One region of the Paenibacillus sp. VTT E-133280 genome, then DNA from elsewhere that is predicted to be linked to it. Evidence: riboswitches for the same ligand, from Rfam matches in the RefSeq annotation. Region 1 holds a riboswitch; each other region holds the start of a gene.
The links. Region 1 has a riboswitch for cyclic di-AMP ahead of CA600_RS17780 (alpha/beta fold hydrolase). Riboswitches for the same ligand answer to the same signal wherever they lie in the genome.
Positions count from the first base shown of each region.

Region 2: linked by a shared signal. The riboswitch ahead of CA600_RS23395 (C40 family peptidase) and the one ahead of CA600_RS17780 (alpha/beta fold hydrolase) in region 1 are both predicted to bind cyclic di-AMP.
Region 3: linked by a shared signal. The riboswitch ahead of CA600_RS04520 (APC family permease) and the one ahead of CA600_RS17780 (alpha/beta fold hydrolase) in region 1 are both predicted to bind cyclic di-AMP.

Region 1 is NZ_NFUX01000041.1:4,174-15,020, reverse strand. It holds gene CA600_RS17820 (sensor histidine kinase) at 1-197, shown strand, start outside; gene CA600_RS17815 (response regulator transcription factor) at 213-1,751, shown strand; gene CA600_RS17810 (sugar ABC transporter substrate-binding protein) at 1,866-3,572, shown strand; gene CA600_RS17805 (ABC transporter permease) at 3,663-4,631, shown strand; gene CA600_RS17800 (carbohydrate ABC transporter permease) at 4,691-5,590, shown strand; gene CA600_RS17795 (glycoside hydrolase family 43 protein) at 5,644-7,176, shown strand; gene CA600_RS17790 (endo-1,4-beta-xylanase) at 7,222-8,241, shown strand; gene CA600_RS17785 (Nif3-like dinuclear metal center hexameric protein) at 8,353-9,147, shown strand; gene CA600_RS31290 (hypothetical protein) at 9,232-9,405, shown strand; cyclic di-AMP (ydaO/yuaA leader) riboswitch at 9,627-9,812, shown strand; gene CA600_RS17780 (alpha/beta fold hydrolase) at 9,918-10,727, shown strand.
Region 2 is NZ_NFUX01000063.1:25,389-36,235, forward strand. It holds gene CA600_RS23390 (C40 family peptidase) at 19-447, shown strand; cyclic di-AMP (ydaO/yuaA leader) riboswitch at 807-948, shown strand; gene CA600_RS23395 (C40 family peptidase) at 954-1,445, shown strand; gene CA600_RS23400 (GNAT family N-acetyltransferase) at 1,648-2,133, shown strand; gene CA600_RS23405 (c-type cytochrome) at 2,261-2,617, shown strand; gene CA600_RS23410 (4a-hydroxytetrahydrobiopterin dehydratase) at 2,700-2,987, opposite strand; gene CA600_RS23415 (hypothetical protein) at 3,216-3,509, opposite strand; gene motA (flagellar motor stator protein MotA) at 3,716-4,519, shown strand; gene motB (flagellar motor protein MotB) at 4,503-5,321, shown strand; gene rluF (23S rRNA pseudouridine(2604) synthase RluF) at 5,423-6,124, opposite strand; gene CA600_RS23435 (sensor histidine kinase) at 6,114-8,441, opposite strand; gene tadA (tRNA adenosine(34) deaminase TadA) at 8,829-9,314, shown strand; gene CA600_RS23445 (GNAT family N-acetyltransferase) at 9,316-9,885, shown strand; gene CA600_RS23450 (hypothetical protein) at 9,996-10,847, opposite strand, start outside.
Region 3 is NZ_NFUX01000006.1:82,335-91,039, reverse strand. It holds gene CA600_RS04530 (DsbA family protein) at 1-343, shown strand, start outside; gene CA600_RS04525 (disulfide oxidoreductase) at 340-804, shown strand; cyclic di-AMP (ydaO/yuaA leader) riboswitch at 1,001-1,156, shown strand; gene CA600_RS04520 (APC family permease) at 1,280-3,097, shown strand; gene CA600_RS04515 (ABC transporter substrate-binding protein) at 3,300-4,307, shown strand; gene CA600_RS04510 (FecCD family ABC transporter permease) at 4,526-5,581, shown strand; gene CA600_RS04505 (FecCD family ABC transporter permease) at 5,581-6,615, shown strand; gene CA600_RS04500 (ABC transporter ATP-binding protein) at 6,716-7,516, shown strand; gene murB (UDP-N-acetylmuramate dehydrogenase) at 7,668-8,579, shown strand; gene CA600_RS04490 (hypothetical protein) at 8,649-8,705, opposite strand, start outside.

The DNA of each region.
Region 1 (10,847 bases):
AGCTTAAACAAATATTATTTAATGTTCAAAATGAAGAAGCCTCCTCAGGAACGAATATCGGAATTCGCAACGTGTATCGCAGACTGGAGTTATATTATGATGATCAGGTTCGCTTTGAAATCAACAGCGTCCCAAATGAAGGAACTGTTGTCACGTTTGGTATTCCGCTAAAGCTCCTGGAACGAAAAAATAGCTAGAAGGTGAGGGAGCTTATGAAATATAAAGTGTTATTGATCGATGATGAGCCTAGCGCTCTTGAGGGGATGCAATTATGGATAGACTGGCAGGCGCTTGGCTTTGAGGTGTGTGGAACCTCCAGTAATGGCAAAGAGGGCTTACAGTTAATGAAGCAGCTTCTGCCGGATCTTGTAATTACAGATGTAAATATGCCGCTGATGAATGGCCTGGAGATGGTTGCAGCCTGGCAGCAAGAAGAGACTAAGAAGATTAAGTTTGCCATACTAAGCGGTTATAGTGAGTTTGAATATGCTAAGACGGCTATACGCTACGGCATTAATCATTATCTGATGAAGCCGCTTTTCGAAGAAGAGGCGGCAGAAGAACTGAAGGAGATATATCAGGAGTTAGAACAGGAAAAAGAGAAGCGAAGCTTAAATCAAATGGCAACCTCTGAGGAAGTTGTCTCTCTTCTTAAGCGTATTCTGAATGAGAAAGCGGAAGATAAATCGGATTATACAGTACTTACCGGTTTATCGGAAGGCAAAAGCCTTTGGAATATTTGTTTACTACAGACAGACCCGACGATGTATACGGAAATAAGAGAGAAGGCGGTAGCTCTCCTAACGAATACGGAATCGATGTTTCTGATTGATCTGGAGACCTATTGCTTTGGCATCGTATACGGGTATCCCTCGGAGTCTGATGAGGGTGCTGCTATATACCCTACAATATCTCCCTTGTTGAATGAACACCCTATGCAAGCCATGTATATTGCAGTAGGGGCTAGTGAGAGTTCCTTGCTTCAAATTGCGAATAGTTATCGAACGGCGAAAGAAGCGTTAATGTATTATTTTTATAATTCTGATCATTCGGGGTTCTTGACCTATCAGGGAACCAAGGATAGTCAGTTCAGCTATCACTATGATCAAATTAAACTGATGGATGACTTAATGAGAGCTATTAATACATTGGATACAAAAGGCTTTAAACAAGCTGTGGGCTTAGCCTCCCGCAGTTTTCGTGAGATGCGCATCGCTCCAGAGGTTGTGAAGAAGATCGTTATTCATATTATGTATAAGATTGTTGAGTTTACTTCGGAAGCTAGTGAAGTTCAGGTGTCATCCTTGTTAACTCAAATAACAATCCCTGAAGTGCGGGATTCGATGATGAAGTTGAACGATTTAATGCGAAATTTACTAGCATGTGGTGAGGCAAGTATTGATATTCTTCTAAGAGAACAAAGCCAAAGATCGCAGGGGATTGTGCAGGAAATTAACAACTATATTGAACAGCATTTTCGTGAAAATCTTACGATTAAAAAGCTGTCCGAGGTATTCTTCCTGCATCCAGTGTATCTGGGACAATTATTGATCAAGAAAAATGGCATTAATTTTAATGAGCAGCTGCATGACCTCCGGATTAAGGAGTCCACACGTTTACTTCAACATGGCAAGCTGAAAAACAGTGAAATCGCAGAGAAAGTAGGCTACTCCAATTATAGCCAGTTCCTCAAACAATTTGAAAAAAAGATGCATATGAGCCCTAATGAATTTAAACATCAGAACACCTAAACTTTTTGGGGGTATACCTTTAGTTCTGGCGTATTCTCAGTACATTATCACCTCTATAATTTAACTTGTAAGGGCTTACAATATCGCTACACCAACAAAATATGGAGGTGCTTTATGGGGGGCAAGTCAATATCAAAGTTCAAACTTAGTCTGATTGCAGTGTTATCTCTGAGTTTTACCTTGGCAGGATGCGGTGGAAACAATAACAATAATACCACTGCTAAGGGGGAGAATAAACCGGCAGAAACAACCGCTGCAACTACTGCTGCTGGAACAGATGACAAGAAGATTGAACCATTTGAAGTTAGTATTTTCATAGGCGAGGCGGGCCAACAGCCAACTCCGGATAACAAAATCTACAAGAAAATCAAAGAAGAAACAGGTGCCTCTTTTAATTTTGAGTTTTTGGCAGGGGATATCAACCAGAAGCTTGGAGTTATGATTGCAGGTCAGGACTATCCTGATTTGATGACAGGTAATACCAAGTTAACAGGAGCAGGTGCATTTATTCCGCTGGAAGATTTGATAGAAGAGTACGCACCAAATTTGAAAGCGCATTATGCAGATTACTGGAACATGATGAAGGACCCAAATGACGGTCATATCTATGTTCTGCCTAACTATGGCGTCTATAACGGTAAAGTAAACAGCTCTTGGTATTCAGGACCAGCATTCTGGATTCAAAAGGCGATTCTTAAGGAGTTTGGTTATCCAAAGGTCCAAACACTGGATGAGTATTTCGACCTCATTGCCAAATATAAAGAAAAGTACCCAACGATTGATGGAAGTCCAACTATCGGATTTGAAATCCTTAATAACGACTGGAGAAACTGGGGTCTCTTTAACGCTCCTCAGCACCTGATTGGTCATCCGAATGATGGTGGAGTTGTGGTTAAGGATGGTGTAGCAGAGCTATTTGCGGATAAAGATTATGCTAAGCAATATTATAAAAAACTTAACGAAGTGAATGCACAGGGTCTGATCGATAAAGAAGCTTTCGTACAGAACTATGACCAATACATGGCGAAATTGTCCAGTGGTACTGTTCTCGGAATGTTTGATCAACACTGGAACTTCAATGCCGCAGAAGATTCCCTTACCACGCAAGGGAAGATCGAAAGAACTTATGTAGGACTGCCGCTTGTATATGATACAGCGACAAAAGATTATTATCGTGATCTTGCCGTTCTTAACTTGAATAACGGTTTCGGGATCAGTGTGAATGCTAAAGATCCAGTGAAAATTATCAAGCTTCTGGATACGCTGATACAAGAAGATTGGCAGAAGGTCCTCTCTTGGGGAATTGAAGGAGAAGATTACATCGTTGAGAATGGCAGATTTATGAGAACGCAAGAGCAACGCGATCAAGCTGCTGATGCTACATGGCAGTTGGCTAATAAAGCCAAAAAATTCATGGACTTTGCACCTAAGATAGAAGGTAGCTATAGTGACGGCAATGCGACAGATGCTGCTGCACAGCCTGAAGAATATAAGGCGGGTCTGAAGCCGTTCGACAAAGAAGTTCTTGATGCTTACGGATTTAATAGTTATGTAGATTTCTTCAGTGAACCTCCTGCCAATCCTGTAGCTTACCCAGCCTGGTCTATTGATTTAGTAGAAGGCTCTGACGCTAAAGTGGCTAACACCAAGATCAATGATACGTCCACCAAGTATCTGCCAAAAGTAATTTTGGCTAAACCATCCGAATTTGATTCTGCTTGGAGCGAGTATGTATCAGAAATCGGCAAAGCTAATGTCAAAGCCTATGAAGATAAAATCAACGAGCAAATTAAATGGAGAATTGAAAAGTGGAGTAAATAAGCAGAAATTCTATGAATAAGATCAGCAGGTGGAAGGCTATTAAGCCTTCCGCCTACTGAAATATAGGATTGCGTGGGGAGATTACTATATATGGATGAGATCTTAGCAGGGAAAAAAGTTGACCGGCATCCTAAAAGAAAAAAGAAACAGCCTGTTACTTGGTCTTTGATCAAGAATCAGAAGCAATTGATTTGGATGTCTTTGCCTTTGACACTTTATATCGTTCTTTTTGCTTACGTCCCAGTCTGGGGATGGACTATGGCTTTTCAGGATTATAAACCGGCCCGCGCTTTTAGCGAACAAACATGGGTTGGATTTAAGCATTTCAAGTTTCTTTTTACAGACGATAACTTTTTGAGGGTACTACGCAATACGCTTGCGATGGGTATCATTAATCTGATTTTAGGTTTTACAACTGCGATAATACTTGCTTTGCTGCTGAATGAAATCAAAAATGTGATCTGGAAGAGAGCCGTGCAGACCATATCTTACTTGCCCCACTTTCTGTCTTGGATTATTGTAACAGGAATTGTAGCTACCTCCCTCTCGGTTAATGACGGGATTATCAACATCGTACTGATGAAATTACATCTTATTGATTCACCGATCCTTTGGTTGAGTGAAGGGAAGTATTTCTGGGGTATTGTGGGGGCTTCACACGTCTGGAAAGAGGTTGGATGGAGTACAATCATCTACTTGGCTGCTATTGCTTCTATTGATCCAGCTTTATATGAGGCTGCTGAGATTGATGGGGCTAACCGGTACAGAAAAATGTTCAATGTAACCTTGCCGGGAATTAAATCAACCATTGTAATCCTGTTGATAATGTCCGTAGGTCATGTACTGGAAGCCGGATTTGAAGTTCAGTACTTGTTAGGAAACGGGCTTGTTGTAGACTGGTCGGAGACGATTGATATATTTGTATTGAAATACGGGATTGCACAAGGGAATTATTCCTTAGCCACTGCGGGTGGTATTTTCAAAACAGTCGTAAGTATAACGTTGCTACTATTAGCAAACTGGACTTCGAAACGGCTTGGGGAAGAGAGGCTGTTATAATTATGGAAAAAACTCAATTGATTCCTCAAAAATCTCCAAAAAGTAATGTTGGAACTCGCATGAGAAATAGGGGGATCGAACCAGTATTGTTCGGCACCTTCAATACAGTATTTATGATTTGTCTAGTTATTGTTACCTTGTATCCGTTTCTGAATACGATAGCAGTCTCGTTAAACGCGGGGAACGATACCATCCGTGGTGGCATTTACCTGTGGCCTAGACAGTGGACTTTACAGAACTATAAAGCAGTGTTCGCTTCAGGTACCATTTATGATGCCTTTTGGATTTCTGTTGCACGGACAGTAATATCGACGATCCTGAATCTCTTTTTAACCACAATGCTTGCTTATACGTTAAGCCGGAAAGAATATGTTTTCCGTAAGCTGATCACCGTGGTATTTGTTCTTACTATGTATTTTAATGCGGGACTTATTCCGAACTATTTCCTGATTAAAGATCTTCATTTGCTCAATACGTTTTGGGTATACGTCGTACCTACTATGATAAGTGCGTTTAATATGATCGTTATCCGCACATATATTGGTACCTTGCCAGAAAGTCTCTTGGAATCGGCGAGAATTGATGGTGCTGGGGAATTTAAAATCTTCATGAGAGTCGTCTTCCCGTTATGTAAACCGGTACTGGCTACGATCGCCCTTTTTGTTGCAGTAGGTGCATGGAACGCATGGTTTGATGCTTTTATCTACACCTCTTCCCGCCAGAACTTGAGCACATTGCAGTATGAATTAATGAAGCTGATATCATCTAGTATGAATGCGAATAGTAACCCTAGTGTAGCCAACGGGGCAGGGATGAATGCGGAGTCGGCGCAGTTAGTTACTCCAATGTCCATACGGGCAGCTGTTACTATCGTTGCTTCGGTTCCAATTTTGATAGTCTATCCATTCTTGCAAAAGTATTTTGTAGTCGGATTGAACGTAGGTAGCGTGAAGGAATAAGTAGCTTACTATCACTATTGAGTAATGGGAATGGAAAGGTTGTTTGTTAAAATATGACCCCATCTTCAATCACATATTCAAATCCAATACTTCCGGGCTTCTATCCCGATCCAAGCATCACTCGGGCAGGGGATGACTACTATTTAGTTTGCAGCTCTTTCGAGTATTTTCCTGGCGTACCTATTTTTCATAGTCAGGATTTGATTCACTGGACACAAATAGGTCATGTGCTGGATCGTATAAGTCAGCTAGATACACGTAAAAGCAAGAGCTCTGGAGGAATATTTGCACCAACCATTCGTTATCATGATGGAACCTTCTATATGATAACGACCGAGGTACACGGGAAGGGGAACTTCTATGTTACGGCTACGGACCCGGCGGGTCCGTGGTCCGATCCAATTCTTATTCCTTATGGGGGCATTGACCCTTCCCTAATGTTTGATGAGGATGGAAAGGTATATGTAACCACCCAGCAGGGAGCAGATTATGACTCTCATGCCATCCAATATGAGATAGATATTGCTACGGGAGCAGCATTAACAGAACCTGTTGTCATCTGGACTGGGGATGGTGGACCTTGGACGGAAGGGCCACATTTGTACCGAATAAATGGAATGTATTATATCATGACGGCTTCAGGAGGAACGGCGAAGGAGCATCGGGAGATCGTTGGCCGCAGCTCCTCTCCATATGGACCGTTCGAACGATTACCACATCCAATATTAACGCATAGTCAAACCGAGAGTCCCATTCAATATTTAGGGCATGCCGATCTGATTGAAGATCAGAACGGGGATTGGTGGGCCGTGTTTCTTGGCGTAAGACTAATGGAATACAAGTATACCGTACTAGGAAGAGAAACTTTTCTTGCCCCTGTAACGTGGAATGAAGACGGATGGCCGATGATTGATAATAATGAAGATATTGTAGGATTGGAAATGAAGGTGCCGCGGGTTCCTGGTTCCTCTCCTAAACCTGCTTCAAGCGGAAGATATGACTTTGATGACGAAGTCTTACCCTTGTCATTAGCCTTTCTCCGTAATCCTGCTGAGGCAAGCTGGTCTTTAGAGGAACGTCCGGGATGGCTGTCTCTTCGGGGTCAACCTGAAGGTCTTAGTGATATCGGACAGGTGGCTTTTATAGGTAGAAGACAGCAGCATACTTCAGCAGAATGGAGCACACTACTGGAGTTTAACCCAAGTAGGGACGGTGACGAGGCTGGGCTTTGCGCCAGATTGGATGAGAATGCACATTATGAGATTGCTCTATCGCAAAGAAATGGACAAAGAGTAATCGTAGCTTGTTTAACCGTTGATGGAATAACACAGGTGGCGGCAGAGGTTCCAACGACAGCTGGACATCTTTATTTGAAAATTCGAGCGGAGCTAACCGAATATACCTTATTGTACGCTTTGGATGGGCAGGAGTGGATTGAGCTATCTAAGGCTCTAGCCTACCCATTATCTCCTCAAGCTGTAAAAGGAAACGGATTTACGGGTGTTCTTATCGGCTTATACGCGTCAGGTCATGGTCAAGTGGCTGAGCTACCTGCCTGCTTTGATTGGTTTGATTATCGGTCTTAATAAGTCGAACACGGAATATAATTGCGTTTGTTAGGAGGGAACTTGTTGAGACAAGCTAGTGATTTTACTGAGCCTGCATTAAAGACAGTGTTCGCTAAGGATTTCAAAATTGGCGCAGCCGTCAACCCATTGACGATCCAATCACAGGAGCATTTACTTGCCTATCATTTTAATAGTATCACCGCTGAAAATGAGATGAAGTTTGAAAGTCTGCATCCGCTTGAGGACATTTATAATTTTAAGACGGCAGACCAGCTGGTTGCCTTCGCCCGGAAATATGATATGGCGATGCGTGGACATACCTTGATCTGGCACAACCAGACTACAGATTGGCTGTTTGAGGATAAAAATGGTGGATCTGTAAGTAAAGAAACTTTGCTCTCACGAGTTAAATCACATATTCAGACCGTAGTAGGGCGTTATAAGGAAGATATTTATGCTTGGGATGTTGTCAATGAAGTTATAGCCGATGAAGGAGAAGAGCTTCTTCGCCATTCCAAGTGGCTCGACATTGTGGGCCCGGATTTTATCGCCAAAGCGTTTGAATTCGCCCATGAAGCTGATCCTAAGGCAATATTATTCTACAATGACTATAATGAATCCCATCCACTAAAACGTGACAAAATTTATGAACTGGTGAAGTCACTGCTGGAGCAGGATGTGCCGATCCATGGCGTCGGATTGCAGGCACACTGGAATTTATACGATCCTAGTCTAGATGATATCCGTGCAGCTATTGAGAAATATGCATCCTTAGGACTTCAGCTCCAACTGACAGAGCTGGATGTATCCATGTTCCGTTTCGATGACAAACGTAAGGATCTAAGGGCTGCACCAACTGATATGCTTGAACTGCAGGCAGAACGATATGAAGCGATGTTTGCCCTGCTGAAAGAATACCGTGACGTGATTAGCTCGGTCACGTTCTGGGGAGCAGCAGATGACTATACTTGGCTGGATGATTTCCCTGTTCGTGGACGGAAGAACTGGCCGTTCCTATTCGATGAAGGGCATAAGCCGAAGCCAGCTTTCCATCGAATGATCGCCTCTGAAATGAAATCATAGAGTGGGCAAGCTGCTCAAATAATGAACTGTGAACCCGTCCTTATATCGATTAAGGGCGGGTTATTTATACGTTGATAGATTAGTAGAATAGATCTCAAAGGGCGGATGAAAGTGAGTGTGACAATTAGAACGATTCTGGAAGATTTAATGGGAACTGTGGAACAAATAGATGGAACTGTAGATACTCTAAAGCCGGGGAATCCGGAAACGGTGATTACAGGGATGGTTACGGCATTTTGCGCTACGCAATATGTTGTGGAACGAGCGATTGCTATGAACGCCAATTTGTTGATCACGCATGAAGGGTTGTTTTACAGTCATCATGATCCGAGCGAGTGGTTAGAGAATGACCCTGTTTATCATTCAAAACTGAGTTTAATTGAGCGTTCTGAACTGGCTATTTTTCGTTATCATGATTATTGGCATCGGCATCAACCGGATGGGATCATGGTGGGCTTGCTACGAGAGCTTGAATGGTCAGCCTATGTGGTTGAGCAGCAACCCACTGCTACAATCCTATCGATTCCAGCTATGACGGTAAGTGAAGCGGCTCAGTATATAAAAAGAAAGCTAGGCATCCCCTACGTACGCGTTGCCGGCGATCTATCACAGACATGCAGACATGTGGGGATATTAGTAGGTTACCGAGGAGGTGGGACGATGGCTATTCCTCTTTTTAATCAGCACAATCTTGATTTAATCATTGCTGGCGAGGGCCCGGAATGGGAAACTCCAGAATATGTGAGGGATGCAGTCCATCAAGGCAGATCAAAAGCGCTGATTATGTTAGGTCATGCGGAAAGTGAAGCTCCAGGAATGAAATATTTAGCTGAAGTTCTGGCACAGAAATATCGAATAATTCCTACTTATTTTATTGCTGAACAACCGATCTATCAGCTAGTGTAGTCCATCGAAATGGAAATGAAGAATAAATTTGCATATTATGGAGAAAATGATGGGAAACCAGGTCACTGAGAAAGGAGTGTTTCAATGGAAATTCCTTTGGAGGCTGATGAAGTGTTAACTCGTATCAAAAAGCTTCAAACCGATGGAAGCTCGATCAGCAAAAAGCAAGTGAAGCAAAGCGACCCTGATCTAATGAGAAGTGCGCTGTTCTTTTTTCCGAGCTGGGAGCATGCATTGAAAAACGCCGATCTGTTGTAGCCATATGATTGTATAAAGAAGCCGAGTGGTTCAGGGATTGATCTCTGATGTCCGCTCGGCTTTTTCTAGATATATTGAGTAAACAAGAGCAAAAGAAAGAGAAAACGAAGTGTATGCTCAATATGAAATGAAAAGCATGGCTTTCAACATTATTTTGCCCACAGCTCAACTTTACAAGAAACCTTACACGGAGTATGATTCATCACATAACTGACAATTACATATGAAGTCCGCTTAATTTCCGTTAAGGAAAGCGGGGGAACCAACAACTGGGAACCAGTGTAACAATCGGTACTAGTTATGGGGTGAATCCTGTTCCGGGTGCATAACATGCAACCTTGCAGGTAGGGCAACTCTCACTGCCCGAATCCGACAGCTAACCTCGTAAGCGTATGGAGAGAGGATGAATGGCGTGTTTAGTGATGAATAGCCACAGAGAATCCCTCTGTGGTTTTTTGCTGCGTTTATAAGCAGATACAGTCGTAGAATTTATTATGAAAGAGGTGTTACCTTTGCCTATCGCTAAACTGAACGGAACTTCGCTCTATTACGAAATCAATGGAACTGGCACTCCGGTTGTGTTTATCCATGGACATGGATTAACACACAGTATGTTCAAACCACAACTGGAGTACTTTTCCGATAAATATAAAGTGATTTTGTGTGATTTACGGGGGAATGGCAAGTCAGGTGAACTCCTGGAGGCCCCTAATGAGATTATTGAAACGCAATGTCTGGATCTGATTATGCTGTTAAATGACCTGGGGGTTCGTGAAGCAGTTTTTGTTGGGATCGCCTATGGCGGTTTAGTCGTGCAACATATTGCCAAACAATATCCTGAGCGTGTAAAAGCAATCGTGGTCGCGGATAGCTTCTGTAGGAGCCACGGATCAACCCTTGTAGGGAAAATACAGCTTATGGCAGCGTATTGCAGCTTGCTAATGTATTACCTCCCAAGCGAGCTGGTGCTGCCTTCGATTCGGATGATGTACCGAGAGCGCTGGAGTCTCGCCTACAATGAGATTAGAAGAGGGCTGCTGGACAAACGTCCACGGGAGTTATATCGGCAAAGGCTGGCCACGAGCCATGTGGATTACACCAGATGCTTAAAAGCTTTTAACCGTCCCGCTTTATGTATTGTAGGGGACTTTAATGAATTTGGAGTGAATTGTATGAAGGAAATGGTGTCTCAATTGCCGCATGCGCAGTTGGCGATTATCCCGAATGCATTAGATCCGAGTAATCTGTGTCAGCCGGAGCAGTTTAATGCGATTCTTCAACGTTTTTTGGAGAAGCAGCAGGGCACTCAGCAGATTAGCTGATCCTATGAAATTGATAAAAGAAGGAGTGCTCCCGCAGCCATTGAAATTATGCGGGACACTCCTATTTCATTAGAGCTATAGGGCAGATTTCCCTAAAGAATTGGATTTCGAACCAAAGGC
Region 2 (10,847 bases), on a different contig from region 1:
GCGGCGCTAGGACTTGTGATGGCGTTCTCTATTGGTGGAGGAAGTGCCTTTGCAGATTCTAAGATGGACAGTGTTATTTCAAAGACAATTGGAGTTGCCTATAAAACCGGAGGCACTAGCACTGCCGGGTTTGACTGTTCTGGATTTACTACGTATGTATTCAAGAAGGTGGGTCTTTCTTTGCCCCGTACTTCAAAAGCTCAATATAATGTTGGAACTCCTGTAGCCAAAAGCAAGTTGCGTTCAGGTGACCTAGTTTTCTTTAACACATTGGGCAACGGCGTATCCCATGTCGGCATTTATGTTGGAAACGGAAAATTCGCACAATCATCATCTTCATATGGCGTAACCATCACTTCACTTAGCCAGTCCTACTGGGCCAATCGCTACGTTGGTGCTAAAAGAGTAATGAGTACTTCCTCATATCAAGCTGTAGCCTACGATTAATACTTCGCCACAACTAAACCACACAATTACATTATATAGGACCTGGGTTTGATTATTGACTTAATCGAATCCAGGTTTTCTTTTGCCTCATTATATTCTTTACACCTCTAGAACAGACTTTAAACACTTTTATTTGATAAAAATTTCAATAAATATAAAAATTAGTTTAATATTATCGCTTACATATGCATTTTGTCTTTAAAAAAACGAATTTTTCTGCATGATTATGTTAAAAACGATTGCCAAGCGGCACTCTGTTTGTTACAATAACTGCAGTAAGATTTTAGTAACATTTTTGTAATCATTAAGTTGTTATTTACAAAGGTTTTGTCATGTATTGATTACAAGCTATTCCTAATCAACAGTATCAGCCGAGTTTCCTGACTATTAGGAAAACGGGGGAACCAACTTTGGGTGAATTGACCTCCATTTTTAGAGGGGTCATAGGGGACCTTCAACCGAACCCTTAAGCTAACCTCGTAGGCATCCGGAAGGGGTATAAACTTTTGAAGAAGAAGCTAGCAGCAGCAGTACTTAGCTTTTCCATTATTTTCACCATTGGAGCAGGAAGCGCTTTCGCGGATTCCAAAATGGATAAAGTGATCGACAAGACCATCGGAACTAAGTACGTATCCGGCGGCATCTCCACAAATGGATTTGATTGCTCCGGATTTACAATGTATGTATTTGATAAAATTGGTATTAACCTACCACACCAATCAGGTTCCCAGTTTCAAATGGGTACTGCTATCTCCCAAGATGATTTAAGATCTGGAGATCTTGTATTCTTCAATACAAGTGGCAAGGGTGTCTCCCATGTCGGTATTTATGTCGGTGAAGGCAAGTTTGCACACGCATCTTCCTCACGCGGTGTAACGATTAGCTCCCTGAGTGATAGCTACTACGTGAAACGCTACATCGGTGCTAAACGCATTATGAGCACGGATGCTTATCATTCTGTTGCTTCTGAGACAGAAGATAATGATGATGTTCAATAAGTAAATCGTACATAGGCTCTTTTCCAAGATGTTGATTCTTGGGGAAGAGCTTGTTTTTTGTCTTATTTAGTATTTACCCCTCTCAGAATTTGTAAAACAATAATCTCATAAATTTCTGAGTCGACCAAGCCTATTTTTGTATATAATTAGTATACTTTCTTATATTTTAAAGTAACCCCCGTGAAAGGAGGTCCTTAACCTTATGATAAATTCCTCTGTTACTTTTCATGTAGCGCCTATGGAGACCAGTCACGCGGAAGAGATTTGCAACTGGGATTACACTGCCCCTTATAATATTTACGGCTGGATGCCATGGGAGCAAATGCAGGCTCTTGGAATCGAGTTCGGTGACCCTCAGCTACGTAATGAGCAATATGTCTCCATATTAAATGGGCAAGGGATTTTGTGTGGATTCGCGCAGTTGTTTCCAATGGAAGGTGTTGTTCGCTTGGGGATTGGCATGCGCCCTGATCTATGCGGCCAAGGTCTAGGCAAAACATTCATGGATGCAATCGTGCAAGCAGCCTTAATTCGTTATCCTGAGCGTGAGATTGATCTAGAGGTATTGACCTGGAACCAGCGGGCGATCCGAACTTACCAAAAGTGTGGATTTACGATTACCGATACGTATGAGCGCCTAACCCCCACAGGAAACAAACCTTTTTATTGCATGGTCTATGACAAATAATATTAAATTCCATATTTTTCAATGATTTGATGGCATTGTCGTTCATTTTTTTGTCACAAACCCTATGATAACGCTTCACCTTGAGCTATAATGTAGGGAGCAGCTTACATAGAAGGGACGAACTGGGATGCAGAAATGGATCATGAGCGGTTTGTTTTTTGCCGCCTGTGCCTTTGCGGTAGTACTTATGTTTACACTTCCAGGTAAAGAAGAGGTAGCTGAACAGAATAAGCCGACGATGCCGGAAGTCCAATTGGATGCGGCAAAGGCGGAAGCAACCGTGAAAGCCAGCTGTATTACCTGTCACGGCGATCAGCTTCAAGGTGGAGTTGGACCCAGTCTTCAAAATGAAGGCGGTCAACATGATGCTGAAGCAATCTACAGTATTGTAACTAAAGGACGCGGTCAAATGCCTTCCTTTAAAGAAAAGCTAGCCCCTGAGGAGATTGCAAACGTCGCCCTCTGGCTCGCAGAGAAAAAGTAACTACCAAAGCAACTAAAAACGCCCGTGCCTGAAGATAGTTCACTATCTGCGCACGGGCGTTTATTTATGAGTTTGGGTGACACTAACGATTTTTCTCAAAGGCTTCATTAAATTCATGTGCCTCTCGAATATCTAGAGCTGTAATACCGTCTTCCTCATTTGATTTCAGCCGTAAAGTCACTGTCTTATAATCAATTGTAATATGTGGATGGTGATCAAAGGCTTCTGAAATGGTGGCTACTTCATCAACGAAAGCAATACCCTTCATATATTGACTGAACATATATTTTCGCACCATGGTATTCTCTTCCAGCTTCCAACCTTCCAGCTTGCTGATCTGCTCACGCAGTTCTTCTTCCGTAAATAACAATTCATTTCCTCCCTTACTAAAAATTGCAGTAAAATCCGCAGGTCCCATTACTCGTCTTATTCGTTAAACAAAACATCCCTTAGCTTCTGAGGTCCAAGGGATGTGCCAGGATAAAGGCAATATTTTCGATTAAATGTATTCAAGAATCCCAGCGATTATAACTCGGCTACACCAATTTTAACACGGGCTACTAACTACGGGCAAATTACGCCCCGTCGCCCCCTCTTCTTAAATCAAAACAACAGAGGCTAAATCCTCTTCTCCGACTAAAATATTAATGCGGTGCGTGTCCTTATCATAAATGATAACGCCGCTCCCCACCTCAATCATAGGTTCATTACCCAGCGCGAAGAAAAGATCCTCAGCCAGTGCCTCCCATACCTCCATCTTGGATTCCTGCGGCAATTCTTGCCACTCTTCCGGATCCATTTCAAAAAATAAGTACCCATCGGAAATTCTGCCGACAGCCTCAGTCAAATCCGTTAGGATTTCACCGTAATCTCTACCATGCTTTACACCCACATGTATCACTCCGTTTTCTCCACAGATGAATAATTACTTACCTTATCCATTATAGCCGAAAAAATGACTTCACAAAAAACGGAATGATGTCGATAAATAAGAATATACGTTATTCGGTTTCGCACAGAGTGCCTTGCCGCTGTTTCAAGGATGATATACGCGGCTTTGTCGGAACACATCTTATAATCTCATGGACGAGGTGCATAATGGAAATTTCAACAATACTTGGTTTAATTTTTGGTCTAGTTGCAGTTATTTGGGGTATGATCCTCAAGCACGCTCCTCTTCACGCTTTAGCCACACCTGCTGCTTACGTTATTATCTTAGTGGGTACGGCAGCTTCCATCTTTATGGCCTTTCCGTTCTCAGAGGTCAAGAAGATTCCAAGTCTGTTTAAAATGATTTTTGTCAAAAAGAAATTAATCAGTAAACCCGAATTAATTACTATGTTCATGGAGTGGGCTTCTATTACACGGCGTGAAGGTCTGCTGGCTCTTGAGTCGAAAGTCGATGAAATAGAAGATAACTTCCTCAGAAATGGCATGCGGATGATTATTGATGGAAATGATCAGGATTTTGTCCGCGATGTTCTTATGGAGGACATCCACGCCACAGAGGATAGACATAAAGCAGGCGCACTCATTTTCTCACAAGCAGGTATGTATGCTCCTACACTTGGCGTACTCGGGGCCGTTATCGGACTTATCGCCGCTCTGGCTGATATGAGTGATATGAACAAATTGGCTGCAGCAATCGGGGCTGCCTTCATCGCAACACTACTCGGTATCTTTACAGGTTACGTATTATGGCATCCTATTGCCAATAAGCTAAAACGACTTTCCAAACGCGAAATTGAAGTTCGAATGATGATGGTCGAAGGTCTTTTGTCCATACAATCCGGTGTATCCACTATTGCCATCAATCAGAAGCTTGCTGTCTTCCTAACACCTTCGGAACGAGCTAAGTTAAATGCTGAGAAGGAGAGTGGATCGGGTGAGCAAAAAGACTAGACGACACGAAGAGCATGAAGAACACGCCGATGAATCGTGGCTACTGCCTTATTCTGATCTTATGACCCTTCTGGTAGCCTTGTTCATCGTAATGTATTCTATGAGTGCAACGGATGCCAAAAAATTCGAAGAGATGAGTCAAGCCTTCAGTTCCGCTCTTAATGGCGGTACAGGTATTCTTGAAGAGCGGGCGGCAATGCCATCTAAGACTCAAGAGGATTTAGGAAAAAATGATCAAATGGATAAATCAGTAGCCAAGAAAACCGAACAAACAGAAATGGCTAAGCTGCGGCAAAAGGAACAAGAGGATTTAGAGAAGCTTAAAAAGCAGTTTGATCAATATATCAGCAAGAACGGTCTAACCGATCTTCTCAGTACTAAGCTCAATCAGTCTCAGCTTATGATTACGATAAGCGATAACGCGTTGTTCGCTTCCGGACAGGCTGTAGTTAAAGATGATTCTCGGCAATTAGCAAAGTCCATCTCAACTATGCTGCAGCAATTCCCGGATTATGATGTTGTCGTGCAAGGGCATACTGATAATATCCCTATCTCTAATAGCGACTATTCTTCCAACTGGGACCTGAGCGCCGATCGCGCCCTTCAGTTCATGAAGATCTTGCTAACAAATACGAACCTGAATCCACGGAAATTCAGTGCGATTGGATACGGAGAATACCACCCGATTTCTGAAAATACTACAGCTGTTGGAAGAAGTAAGAACCGCCGGGTTGAAGTATCCATTATTCGTAAATATCAAGAAACCAAAGAGTTCTCAGGTATAGCTCCTACTGATGAATAATGGTTTCCTTAACACAAAGCATAAAGAGCTGCCCCAAGGTCTTAGACCGATGGAGCAGCTCTTTTTTGACAAAATCTTATTCAAATCTAGGATCTTTTAAGCTATAGAAGTTGGTAGTTCAATGTAGCCCCAAGTTCTTGCTTCTCTTCAGCAGACAACTCACGCCATTCTCCTGTTTGTAATGCCCCTAGACGAATATTCATAATCCGAATGCGTTGCAGCTTTCTAACCTCGTAGCCAAAAGCGCTACACATACGGCGGATCTGCCGATTCTTACCCTCCGTCAAAATAATACGGAATACACGCTCTGTAATACGAGTAACCTCACAAGGTAGCGTCTTTTCACCCAATATCTTTACGCCACTGGACATACCGGTAATAAATGATGGCGTGATCGGTCTGTCTACAGTAACAACATACTCTTTTTCATGCCGACCTTCAGCCCGTAAAATCTTATTAACGATATCCCCATCGTTGGTAAGCAGAATTAAGCCTTCTGAATCCTTATCGAGCCTCCCAATCGGGAAGATTCGCTCATGATGACCTACAAAATCAACAATATTACCCTTAATATGCTGTTCTGTAGTTGAAGTGATGCCCACTGGCTTGTTTAACGCAATGTAAACCGTCTGGCTTGATGTTTCAAGTGCAACACCATCTATTCTTACATCATCGCCTGGAACAGCCTGACTGCCAAGCACAGCAGGTTGTCCGTTGATCGTAACTCTACCACCTTCCACCAGCTTATCTGCTTCACGGCGTGAACAGTATCCTGTCTCACTGATGAATTTATTAATTCTCACGTTGTCCTTCACTCCGTTCATCCTTAATATTAAGCCAAGAGGTATCCGTACCAGCTGCAGGCAGCTTGATCATAACAGTTGTCCCTTGACCCACTTCACTTTGTATTTCCAAATGACCCTTATGAGCCTGAATAATACGTTGACTAATCATTAGCCCTAAGCCTGTTCCCGATTCCTTATTGGTGAAGAAGGGCTCACCCAGTTTAGGCAGCATATCCTTAGGAATTCCTTCGCCTTGATCTGAAATAAGAATGAAAACAGAATCCAGGGTATTTCTTAACTCCATTGAAATCACACCACCATCAGGCATGGCTTCAATAGCATTTTTGACGATGTTAATAAACACCTGCTTGAGCTGGTTCACTTCACAATGTACGGTAGATGGGTATTCTGAGAACGTAGTACTAAACTGAATCCCAAACAAATGAGCTTGACTGTCTAAAAGAGAAACCACGTCCCCAAGGATATCCCGTACATCTTTTTCCTGAAAATGAACAGCTTGAGGCTTGGCCAAAATCAAAAATTCACTTACGATCAGATTAATCCGCTCGAGCTCAGACAACATCAGTTCAATATGGAGGGGGACCAAAATCTGCTTTTCTTGTTGAAGCTGCAGAAATCCTTTTAGCGTTGTAAGTGGATTTCTGATCTCGTGTGCAACTCCAGCGGCTAATTGGCCTACTGTAGTCAGTTTCTCAGAGCGTCTAAGCAGTTCTTCCATACGGTTACGTTCCGTCATATCACGTGAGACGTGAATAAAGGAATGTGGATACCCGTCTTCATCACGAATCACTGAGGTACTAACACTAACTTCAACAATTGTTCCATCCCGTTTAAGTCTTACGGTTTCAATTGGTGGTAGAGCCGCACCACTCTTTAACGCATCAAGCCGCTCTTCCTCCTGCTTAAGCGCTGTCGCAGGCACAAGGTAAGGCTTATTCCCTAGCACCTCTTTGGCACTCCATCCATACAGTTCTTCGAAGGCTCTGTTCGTACTAGTAATTCGGCCGTCCATATCGATTGTATGTATCGCATCAGAGGTCCCATTAATGACGGATTCCAAATGTTCCTTAACTGCTCGGTTCTCTTCCAGTGTCTGTTTGAGCCGATTGGTGCGCTGCATGAGATGAGCTGTCATAGCGTTGATTCGTAGTGCCAATTGCCCTAACTCATCCCGGCTAGTTACCTTGAGTGGAGGCTCGAATTTCCCTTTGGCCACATCGTTCACTTTGGCAAGTATCGCCTGAATCGGACGAGTAACAAATCCAGACAGTATGTAACTGCATAACAAGAATAATGTAAGTAATAACAGAGATGTTGTCAGATTATTAATTAATTGTTCATGAACCACTGATGAAATTACGGAGTAATCCAATACGACTCCAATCACATAAGCCTTCAGTCCAGGAGATTCGATAGGGATATAGCTTTTGAGCACTCTTTCCCCATGTACCTTCATCTCAAGTGTAACCGGCTTCTGCTTCTCTTGAGCTAATAGAATCGCCGCTCTATCCCGCTCCAGATTACCATAAGTATAAGTACCATACTTAATGGGGCGGTTACCAAGATTCTTATTCAATGCGTCACTTCCGTCAGCCTTCATACTCGCCGAACCAAATGTCACTGGGTTAAATCCTGTGAGTTCTAAGATCCCTGGATTAGCTTCTTTGGTCAGCGCTGCAATTTGATCAGGATTGGTAATTTTGACATAGTCGCTGGCTGCATTATTGAGGATAACAGGGTTTATGATGTAGTTACTTGCTTCATCATGATAATATCCCCACTTCTCAATGAAATCGAGATTGTAGGTTGAATAATCAAATGGGCCTGACCAAAAATGGTCCAAGGCCTGCCCCTGACCCACGGATACCTCCTGATTATCGAACAACTCCAAAAAGGCCAGGTGCCAGTACCCCCAGTCCTTTGTGGACACCCCAATATCACCAGGCACCGAAGACCTTGCTATTACAATATCGTTATCAGTCTTTACCAGAATTGAAATATTAGACACGCCCACCTTGGAAGTTAGGACCTTAAGTTCTTCATTCGTGATATTCTTATAATCGGGATCCAGCTCCTCGGAGGCAAAGATAGCCGCCATCCTTAAATTATGCGCAATTTGATATTCTACATAGTTAGAGCTATAGTTACTTTGTTCTACAGAAACGGCCATTTGCATAGCGGTTAGTTGCATATTATTAATGCTTTCATTCCGTAGATTGTTTTGGGCGGCATAAAGGTTAAATGTCAGGTTCAGTGCTAAAATTAGCAACACCGCCCCAAAAATAATAGCAGATAGTTTTGTCTTTATGGACAAACTGTTTGTTCACCTCTTATCCACTGGTAAATCCTTGCGGGGCCTACAATAAACATCATACCTTTTGCCCTCACATTTGAAAAGACATTTCAATGAAGCGTTACAATTCAAGAAATATTGAAATTTAAAAGGTCTTTCTCTACAATATACAAATATAAATGCCTTCGGCGTCCTAATAAGAATGGGAAACGTCTAAGAAACCATCCACAACTTATGCACATATAAACATTTTATTATAAAACGATGTGTACAAAAATGTGCATAAGTAGGCGGTTATCCACAGAGTTATGCACATTTTGTTAAGAACGAATATTTGTTCGTTGTACAATGGATATAAAGGAAGGGAAGATGATCTTGAATATTAAAGCAGGTGAATCGCTAGATGATATGCGAGCGGTTCATGAACATTGGATGAGGCAGGCGATAGCAGAAGCCCGCAAAGCTGAAGCATTAGGGGAGGTTCCCATTGGGGCAGTGATCGTACGGCATGGTGAAATTATCGGACGCGGATACAATTTAAGAGAAACTACAATGGATTCTACAGCTCATGCAGAAATGGTTGCCATTCGTGAGGCCAGCAATGTCATGAACTCGTGGCGTCTATTGGATTGCCAGCTGTATGTTACTTTAGAGCCTTGTCCGATGTGTGCAGGAGCGATTGTACAATCAAGAGTACCACTCACTGTGTATGGCACGCCTGATCCTAAGGCTGGATGTGCTGGGACCCTCATGAATCTGTTAGAAGAACCGCGTTTTAACCATCGCACCGAAGTGATTCAGGGGATTTTACAAGAAGATTGTGCAGACCTACTAACCTCATTCTTTCGCCGTTTACGTCAAAAACCATCGAAGGAAGACAAAGGAGAGACCTGAAATGACCCTTACTTTATATCATACCTCACATGGCATCTATATTTCTCCACTAGAGCTAAAGGATACAGAGGACTTACTGGAGCTGCGTTTGAATAATCGGGTAACACATGAACCATTTGAACCACAACGCGATGAGCAATTCTACACTTTGGAGAGTCAACAACGGATCATTAATCAGCGTCTGGAGGATGCTCTGGAGGACAGAGCCTATATGTTCGGTGTCTATCTGCTTGATGGACAATTAATAGGTCAAATCACGCTGTCTAATGTCTCAAGAGGTGTAGCACAGTATGCTGATTTAGGCTATCTAATGGATCATCGGATGCAGGCAAAAGGTTACATGACCGCTGCAGTCGGATTAGTTCTAGGCTACGCTTTTCGAGCCTTAGGTCTTCATAGGGTTCAGGCAGCCGTCTTATTGCATAATGAGGCTTCTCGGAGGGTGCTGGAGAAGAGCGGATTTAAACCTGAAGGTATCGCCCGCCAGTATCTCAAAATAAACGGCCATTGGCAGGATCATCAAACCTACGCAATATTAGCCGAAGATATGCTGCCGGATGAACACAAATAACTTTCTACTGACCCGTTCAAGATTAATAATCTTATTGTTCTAATAAAAAAAGACCCGCATGGGCGTAAATCATACGCTGGCATGCGGGTCTTTCTCTCGTAACTTCTTAATTAATAAGTCCCCAAGCTACCGAATTGTTCCTCTAGTTGATCCATTGTAATTACATCATCACCTTGAGGAATGCCAATCTTAAACACTGGCTTCTCGTTAATCTTGTCATATTGACCTGTTCCGTTTATAGAGAAGGCTACGTTCGTACCATCTTCCGGATCATTTACTTTAATGTCCATCAATAAATCCTGATAAACAGCAAATCCGTCTTTATTGATCGCCGTATTGTAATGGAACTGATTGATCGTAAGATACTTATCAAGATCAGCCAAGCTCTTATCGAATTCAGTTCTAGTCTCACTCGATGTGATCTCTTCTTTAGCCTTAGCCAGATCCGCATCATTAATTTGCAGCATATCCTTGTACTCTTCCTTGCTCACAATATCAATGATTTTAGGCAGGGCATTATTCACGAAGATAGTGATTGCTTCTTTAACATTATCGTTCGTCACTTGGAACTGAACGACCTGTTTAGCTTCTACACCCTCTGGTAAATTTGCATCCTTTGGACTAAGCTCATTAAAATATTTTCCTTCATCATATTCCGCTAATACAGTGTCCATTACTTCATTAGAGAACTTTTGCATTTTCTGTGTATCAAGAGAGCTGGGATTAAACTCAGCACCCTCTTGCTCTGCCAACGCCTTTAGATCCACTTCTACAAATTTATTGACGATGGTCTCCGGAATCGGAAAGAACGGAATCGATGGAATCTTAACATACAGCTTCTCAGTGGTCATCACCATAGGGACATTGAAGCTCATGCTCATATCTCCCTTAAGATTCAGAACCATAGTTAGCTCTGTCTGCATTGGATCAGCCTGGTAAACACCGTCAATAGTTATATCAGC
Region 3 (8,705 bases), on a different contig from region 1:
TGCATTATCTGTTTATCATCAGAATAATGATGAGTTCTGGAAGTTCTATGATGCTGTATATGCTCAGCAAGGTGATGAAAGTGAAGAATGGGCGACTGAAGATTTCTTAGTAAGCCTTGCGGAGAAAGAGAAGTTAGCTATCGATTACGAACTGCTTCGTAAAGATATTAAGGATCGTACGTATGCAGATGAGCTGAATAAGGGTATGCAGTTAGCTAGTGAAGCTGGGGTGACGACTACACCATCCCTTTACATCAATGGAGTAATGATTGCGGATCCTTTTAACGTTGAAGCGATTTCAACTGAAATTAACGACGCCGCAAAAGCTGTGGAGGCAAAGTGACAAAGTTCCTATCTTTTTGCAAGCGTAACTGCCTGTATCTGGCCTGGTTCGTCTCTTTAGTTGCTGTAGCTGGTAGCTTGTATTTGAGCGAAGTATTGAAATATGAACCTTGTAAGCTTTGCTGGTTCCAGCGAATTTTTATGTATCCTCAGTTATTCCTCTTGGGAATTGCGACGTTTCGAGGAGATAAAAGGATTATCCCATATGTACTTCCATTAAGCTTGATTGGTGGCAGTATCTCGATTTATCATTATGCGGAGCAGAAGATTCCTGCGTTAAGTAAAGTGCTTCCTTGTACAATTGGTGTTCCTTGTAATAAGGATTACTTGAACTATTTCGGATTCATTACGATTCCTTTTCTTGCTTTAATCGCGTTTGCTTTAATAAGTATTTTACTTTGGTACGGACGCAAGGAAGAAGAAGTGATGGAATTAGAAACAGAAGAAAGTTTAGGATTTTGATTTTTCAACTTTGAAGGAACGAAAAAATGTGAAAAGTGACTAAAAACACGACCCAGAGGGATAATTGAAGAGAATGAAAGAGAGCATCCAATTAGACGCTGTATTTGCGCTTTTTGGATGTTTTTTCATTCTTTTTTCATTTTTTTCAACGCTTTACTGCATACACTTTGTAGACTAATATTAGACCTTGTGAGAAGTTGAATATGCGCTGAATTTTCTTAGGAAAAACGGGGGAACCAAACTTGGCATTTATGCCAATGGGGTGAATCGGAAGGGTCGATTAGACTTAACCGTAGGGCTAAACCACAGCCCGAATCCGCCAGCTAACCTCGTAAGCAAGGTGGGATAATGACCATGCATAGCATGCGGATCATTTCCGTATGCTATTTTTTGTGTCTGCATTTATGAAATCCACCAATGAAAACAGCGCGCGGAAATTCCGTTTCAGCTCCCAAAGAAAGGAACTGTATCCACCATGGTAAGCAAGGTAAAACGACTATTGATCGGGCGTCCGATGAAGTCGAACGAACTCGATCATGAAAAGTTATCCAAGGTTAAAGCACTGGCTGTCCTGTCTTCTGATGCGCTCTCGTCTGTAGCCTACGGAACGGAACAAATTCTGATTGTACTGGTGGCTGCGGGGTTTACTGCCATCTGGTATTCCTTGCCAATTGCATTAGCCGTATTGGGCCTGCTGGCCATCCTGATTTTATCCTATCGGCAGACGATTTACGCTTATCCTCAGGGAGGCGGAGCTTACATCGTTGCCAAGAGTAATCTTGGTGTTCCGACAGGGCTCTTAGCAGGAGGGTCTTTGTTAGTGGATTACATCCTGACCGTAGCTGTTAGTGCCTCGGCAGGGACAGATGCGATCACATCAGCGTTTCCAATTCTTCATAATCACACGGTTCTTATTGCAGTATCCGTAATTATTCTTCTAACATTGATTAATCTTCGCGGAGTTACAGAATCGGCTTCATTTATCGCAATCCCAGTGTATTTGTTTGTGGTGTCGATTGTAGTCTTGATTATCTCCGGTGTTATTAAATATGCAGCAGGTGGCGTACATGCGAATGTCCCTGAAATAGGCAGCGCCGTCTCCAATGTTAGTTTGTTTCTACTATTAAAAGCCTTCAGTTCTGGCTGTTCGGCACTTACGGGTGTAGAGGCTGTATCTAATGCCATTCCAAACTTTAAAGCACCGGCTGAAAAGAATGCAGCCAAGACCTTAATGGTCATGGGGGTTATACTTGGATTTATGTTTACAGGTATCACATTACTGGCCTATTGGTACGGTATAGTGCCTGATGAAAAGGCAACGGTTGTTTCTCAGATCGCTGAATCGACCTTTGGTCGCGGAACTTTATACTTTTTCATTCAAGGGATTACAGCAGTCATTTTATTCTTAGCAGCTAATACAGCTTACTCAGCGTTCCCGCTGCTCGCCTTTATGTTTGCAAAAGATAAATATATGCCACATGCTTTTATGGTTCGTGGTGACCGTCTAGGTTTCTCAAATGGTATTATTTTTCTAGGTGTTCTGTCTGCTGTACTTGTAGCTGCATTTCACGGAAATACAGAAAGCTTGATTCCTCTTTATGCGGTAGGTGTCTTCATTCCGTTCACATTGTCCCAGCTTGGAATGATGGTTCATTGGTTTAAAACCAAACCAGCGGGATGGAAAAAAAGATTTGTTGTAAATACCATCGGTATGCTGACTACATTGACAATTACGCTTATTTTTATCATTACTAAGTTCTCAAGCGTATGGATGGCGTTCATTTTCTTACCTGCTGTAATGTTTGTGTTCCACCGCATTCACAAGCACTATTTGAACACTGCAGATCAGCTTCGTATATGTCCGGCTACGGATAAACCTTTAATTAAAGGAAGTACGGTTGTTGTCCCTGTTGCTGGTGTAACACGTGCTGTACTGCATTCCATCAGCTATGCCAAGTCTCTAACAGATAATGTTGTAGCCGTGTATGTTGGCTTTGATGAAGAGGACATTCAAAAGATGGAGCAACGGTGGGAGGAATGGAATCCGGGTGTACGCCTGATTGTACTTCGTTCCAGATATCGCAGTATTATTCGTCCGTTAGTGAAATTTATTGATACCGTGGAGTGGAAGACCGCAGCGACGGATCATATTACGATTCTGATTCCGCAGTTTATTACTAAGCATTGGTGGCAAGCTGTACTTCATAATCAGACCAGCTTTTTAATCCGTTCGTATCTAATGAATTCAAAAGATGTTGTAGTTGCGACTGTCCCCTATCATTTGAATAAATAATGGATTATTAAGGAGAGGCTATATCCGGAACGTTCGGAATATAGTCTCTTTTGTATTTTTCTTGAAGGAAAATGCTGCAAATCAACAAAATTTTAAATTTATAGGTTGACACAGAGAATGAGAATCAATATCATTTAAAAGTGAGACAGAGGTAAACAACACCTTTGAATATCAAAGCAGGTATATATTAGGAGGGTATTTAATGTTTTCGTTAAACAGAAAAAGATTTGGAAGCATGAAATTGACGATGATCGGACTAATAGTGATGACGCTATTCCTATCCGCTTGCGGTAATAATAATGCTGAAAGTTCATCCAATGCAGGAACGGAGCCTACAACAGCGCCTACTGCAGAAGCTACAGAAGCACCGGCAGCACCAAAAACGTTAACGGATGCGATGGGGCATGAAGTAACGATCCCTGCTAATCCTGGGCGTGTTCTGGGTTCTTATTTGGAAGATTCTTTGGTAACGCTGGGTGTGACTCCAGTAGCCCAATGGTCTGTGCCAAATGGCGTTCAGGATTATCTGGCTGCTGAATTGAAAGATGTCCCTACCATTAGCTACGATCTTCCATTGGAGGCAGTAACCAGCTTCGCTCCGGATCTGATTCTTATCCCATCGGAGTCTTCCGTACAGAATGGTATCTACGACCAATTGAATAAGATTGCACCGACTTATGTGATCGGGGATAAGCTAAATCAAGATTGGCGTAAATCGCTACTCAAGATTGGTGAAATTCTGAACAAAACCCCTGAAGCAGAGAAAGCCATTAAAGATTATGAAGACAAAGCGGCGGCTGCGAAAGAAAAGCTTAAAGGAGCTATTGGAGAAGAGTCCGTGGCGATTTTATGGCTGGTACAAAAAAACTTCTATATTGTAGACGAAACTCGCAGCAGTGGTGCTGTATTATATACAGACCTTGGTGTAAAGCTACCTAACTTAGTAACAGAAATTCCTGTGGGTACAAGAGCTACTTGGAATCCAATTTCGCTGGAGAAGCTTTCTGAGCTGACTGCAGATCATATTATCCTTGTAAATAGTGATAAGACTGAGGGTTCGGAGATTCTGGACAGTGCCATTTGGAAAGGCATCCCGGCTGTAAAAGCTGGTAATGTGCATGAAATGAGCTCAACAAGCAGTTGGCTATACAGTGGTGCGAACGCTGGTGGCAAAATCATTGACGATGTGTTAACAAGTCTTGTGAAATAAAAGTTGTAATTCACCATGAATGAGACTGCTCATTTGGGTGGGGAAGGGCGTGCAGATCAGTATCTTAGATACAAAGATCTGCACCATTTTTTTATAAACTACGCCCATATTACGGGAAAATGGCTCCTGCAATTGTACAACATTAATTTTTTTGCGATAATGAGAATGATTGTTGTTATCATATAGACTATTGTAACTATCGATTAAGGAGACGACTCATGGTTTCACCCTCAGATTTCGCACATCGCAATAAAAATGATACACAAAAAGCTCTACATACCCGTCCGGCAGCTGCAATAGGTATTCTGATTTTTGGACTTGCTGCTATTGCCTTTGGACTGGCACTTTCAGTCTCGGTGGGTGCGGCAAATATCAAGCTAGCTACGGTATGGGAAGCAATATTTCAATTCAATCCAGATATACAGCAACATCAGGTGATTAGAGAACTAAGACTTCCACGCGTGATCGCAGGTGCTTTGGTCGGTGCTTGCTTCGCAGTAGCCGGGGCAATCATGCAGGGGATGACAAGGAACCCACTTGCGGATTCAGGTCTGCTCGGCTTGAATGCGGGAGCGGGTGTAGCGCTTGCTATAGTATTTGCTTTTGCACCTTCGCTCTCCTTCACTACACTTATGTTGTTTTGTTTTATTGGTGCCGCAGTTGCTTCTTTTATCGTATTCGGAATTGGGTCGCTTTCCTTTAATGGCCTGACACCGTTGCGGTTGACACTTGCGGGCTCTGCTGTCAGCGCATTACTAGTTGCTGTTAGCCAGGGCATAGCGATTCTTTTTAACTTATCTCAGGATATTGCTTTTTGGTTAGCTGGTGGAATGGGAGGAGCTAGCTGGACTCAGATCAAAATCATTTTCCCTTGGGTGTTTATGGCATTAATTGCAGCGATGATGTTATCGCGTTCCGTCACATTGCTCAGTTTAGGTAAGGAAGTGGCCGTTGGTCTGGGGCAGCGGACTCGATTAGTCCAGTTGGCATGTATGATTGTTGTAGTCGTTCTTGCCGGAAGTGCAGTCTCGATGGTTGGCCCGATTGCTTTTATAGGACTAATTATTCCACATGTTACGCGTTATTTCGTGGGGGTAGATTATCGCTGGATTATTCCTTGCTCGGCAGTACTTGGGAGCTTATTGATTATCTTTGCGGATATCGCCGCTAGAATGATCAATGCACCTTATGAAACGCCGCTAGGCGCTTTAATTGCCATTATCGGGGTACCCTTCTTCATTTACTTGGCGAGTAAGCGGAAGGGGGAGCTGTAATGCACAGATTAACCCTTTCTCCAAATGAAAAAGAACGCCGCAAACGCGTGCTTACAGTATTATCGCTCCTAGCTATATTGATCGTCGTCATGTTTATTATCAGTATGAATACAGGGTTTATGCGCCTATCCCCATTGGAGGTATTACATACACTGCTGGGAGATGGAACACATCAGCAAAAGCTTATTTTATTTGATTTTAGATTACCTCGCATCGTAATTTCACTGTTGGTTGGAGCGGGCTTTGCAGTGTCAGGCTGTATCTTACAGAGTCTCGCACGAAATGCACTTGCTGAGCCGGCTACGCTGGGCATAAGTGCGGGTGCAGGTTTTGCGGTAATCATTTTCATCTCGTTTTTTCCGGCTACAACAGCAGCTCCGGTATTCGTCTTGCCGCTCTTAGCGCTTGGAGGGGCTAGCTTAACCGCCGCTTTAATCTATCTTCTCGCTTATCGGAAAGCAGATGGTCTATCTCCAACAAGGTTGATCCTTATCGGGATTGCGGTCGCTGCCGGAATTAATGCTTGCCAGCTTGTGTTGGCACTTCGGCTTGATCCAAATAATTATCAATTTGTAGCGACTTGGATCGCCGGTAAAATATGGGGTGGGGATTGGAGATTTGTCCTTGCTCTGTTACCTTGGATAGTGATTTTGTTACCGTTTGCCTTCTATAAAGCACGGATTCTTAATGTATTGAATCTAGGCGATCATACTTCACTAGGGCTTGGAATGAGAGTGGAGAAGGAGCGTATTCTTCTACTCATGACAGCAGTGGCGCTTGCCGGCTCCTGCGTTGCTGTAAGCGGAGGTATAGGCTTCGTTGGACTGATAGCACCACACTTGGCTCGCAGGCTCGTAGGGCCCCGTCATCAGGTATTATTGCCGGCTAGTGCGTTGACAGGGGCACTCCTTATGATTACTGCCGATACGATCGGCAGATGGGTATTACAACCTGCAGAAGTTCCCACGGGCATTGTGGTTGCAATTATTGGCGCACCTTACTTTTTATATTTACTCGCCAAATCAAAAGCGTGAGTATAGCTCCATACAACGTAGCGCGTGCTTACGAAGCGAAATTTATTATGTAGTTCATTCTAGGAGCATAGCTCCATAAAACTTATAAGGAGTTGTTATCATGTCAGAACGTTTGAATACAGAAGAATTAAGTATTGGGTATGCAGAGGCTACAATTGTTAAAGGATTGAACTTGACTATCCCTACGGGAAAAATCACTGCACTAGTGGGCGCTAACGGCTCCGGTAAATCTACAATCCTCAAAACGATGGCTCGGATCATGAAGCCTAAGAGCGGCAGTGTAATGCTGGACGGCAAATCAATCCATAACTTTTCAACGAAAGAGGTAGCTCGTCAACTTGCGATTTTACCGCAAAACCCAACAGCTCCAGACGGTCTAACGGTTTCTGAGCTTGTCAGCTACGGTCGTTTCCCCCATCAAAAAGGTTTCGGTACAATGACCGCAGAGGATCGCAACATTATTTCGAACGCAATCTCCGTTACGGGGATGGAACCATTCCATGATCGTCCGATTGACCGTCTATCGGGTGGACAACGTCAACGCGCTTGGATCGCTATGGCATTGGCACAAGAGACGGATATTTTGTTCTTAGACGAACCAACAACATTTCTAGATATGGCTCACCAGCTTGAAGTCCTACAGCTTCTGCAAAAGCTGAATGAGGAAGAAGGGCGTACCATTATCATGGTCGTACATGATTTGAATCATGCTACTCGTTATGCGCAGCATATGGTAGCTATCAAGTCGGGGACTGTGATTAGTGAAGGATCACCTACTGAGGTTATGACCCCAAATGTATTGCGCGAAGTGTTTGGCATTGAAGCAGATATTGTTCCAGATCCACGTACGGGAGTGCCACTGTGCCTTCCTTACGAGCTTGCTGCCTATAAAGCGGTGTAATCATATTCGAGAATCATACAACGAACAGGCTCCCGTCATTGACAAGGGAGCCTGTTCGTTGTTACAGTTGGGGTTGCCTACAAATCCATGATACCACTACTAAAAATAGATTAAGGACCATCATTTATACATGGTTAAAGGAGCATGAAACATGAATATTGACAAAATTCAAAATGACCTAGAGCAGTTAATGACTGCAGGAATTGTGAAGAGTCATGAGAACTTAAAAGATCACGTGTATACCAAAATGGGCGGTAAAGCAGATATTTTGGCAGCACCAGCTACTTATGAGGAAATTCAAAAGATTGTTACATATGCGGAACAGAATGGGATCACCCTTACGGTACTTGGGAACGGTTCGAATGTGATTATCCGCGATGGCGGTGTACGTGGAATCGTTCTGCAAACGGCAGGACTAACGGATGTGGGGATTCGAGACAATCTCTTATATGCGGAGTGCGGCGCTAAGATTATTGATGTTTCCAGATATGCGTTGGATATGGAGCTTACGGGTCTTGAGTTCGCCTGTGGCATTCCAGGAACGGTTGGTGGAGCGTTATACATGAACGCAGGCGCTTACGGCGGAGAAATTAAAGATGTACTGCATAGTGCGCTAGCTATAACTAAGAGCGGGCAATTGGTGACTCTGCAAGGGGATGAGCTGCAATGGGGTTATAGAAAAAGCGTGTTCGCAAGCGGTGAATACATCGTACTTGAGGCCAATTTTGCTATGACTTCAGGTGATGCATTAGTTATCAAGTCGAAAATGGATGAACTTACTTACCTGCGTGAATCCAAGCAACCGCTTGAGTATCCTTCCTGTGGTAGTGTCTTTAAACGTCCTCCAGGTCGGTTTGCAGGTCAGTTAATTCAAGAGAGTGGCTTGCAGGGAACAAGAATCGGTGGTGCTGAGGTATCCAAGAAGCATGCAGGGTTTATTGTAAATGCAGATCATGCAACCGCCAGCGATTACATTGGGCTAATTCACCATGTAAGGGCGACTGTGAAGGATAAATTCGGTGTGGAGCTGGAAACTGAAGTGGAGATCATTGGAGAAGAGTAACTTATTGATCGTATAAATCGAAAGAGCCCCAGATTTACTGTGGGCTCTTTTGCTGTTATTACATCTTGCTTAATTTATTGAGAGGGTATATTTAGCTCGATCTGTCGTAATTTCCGCCTTACGATC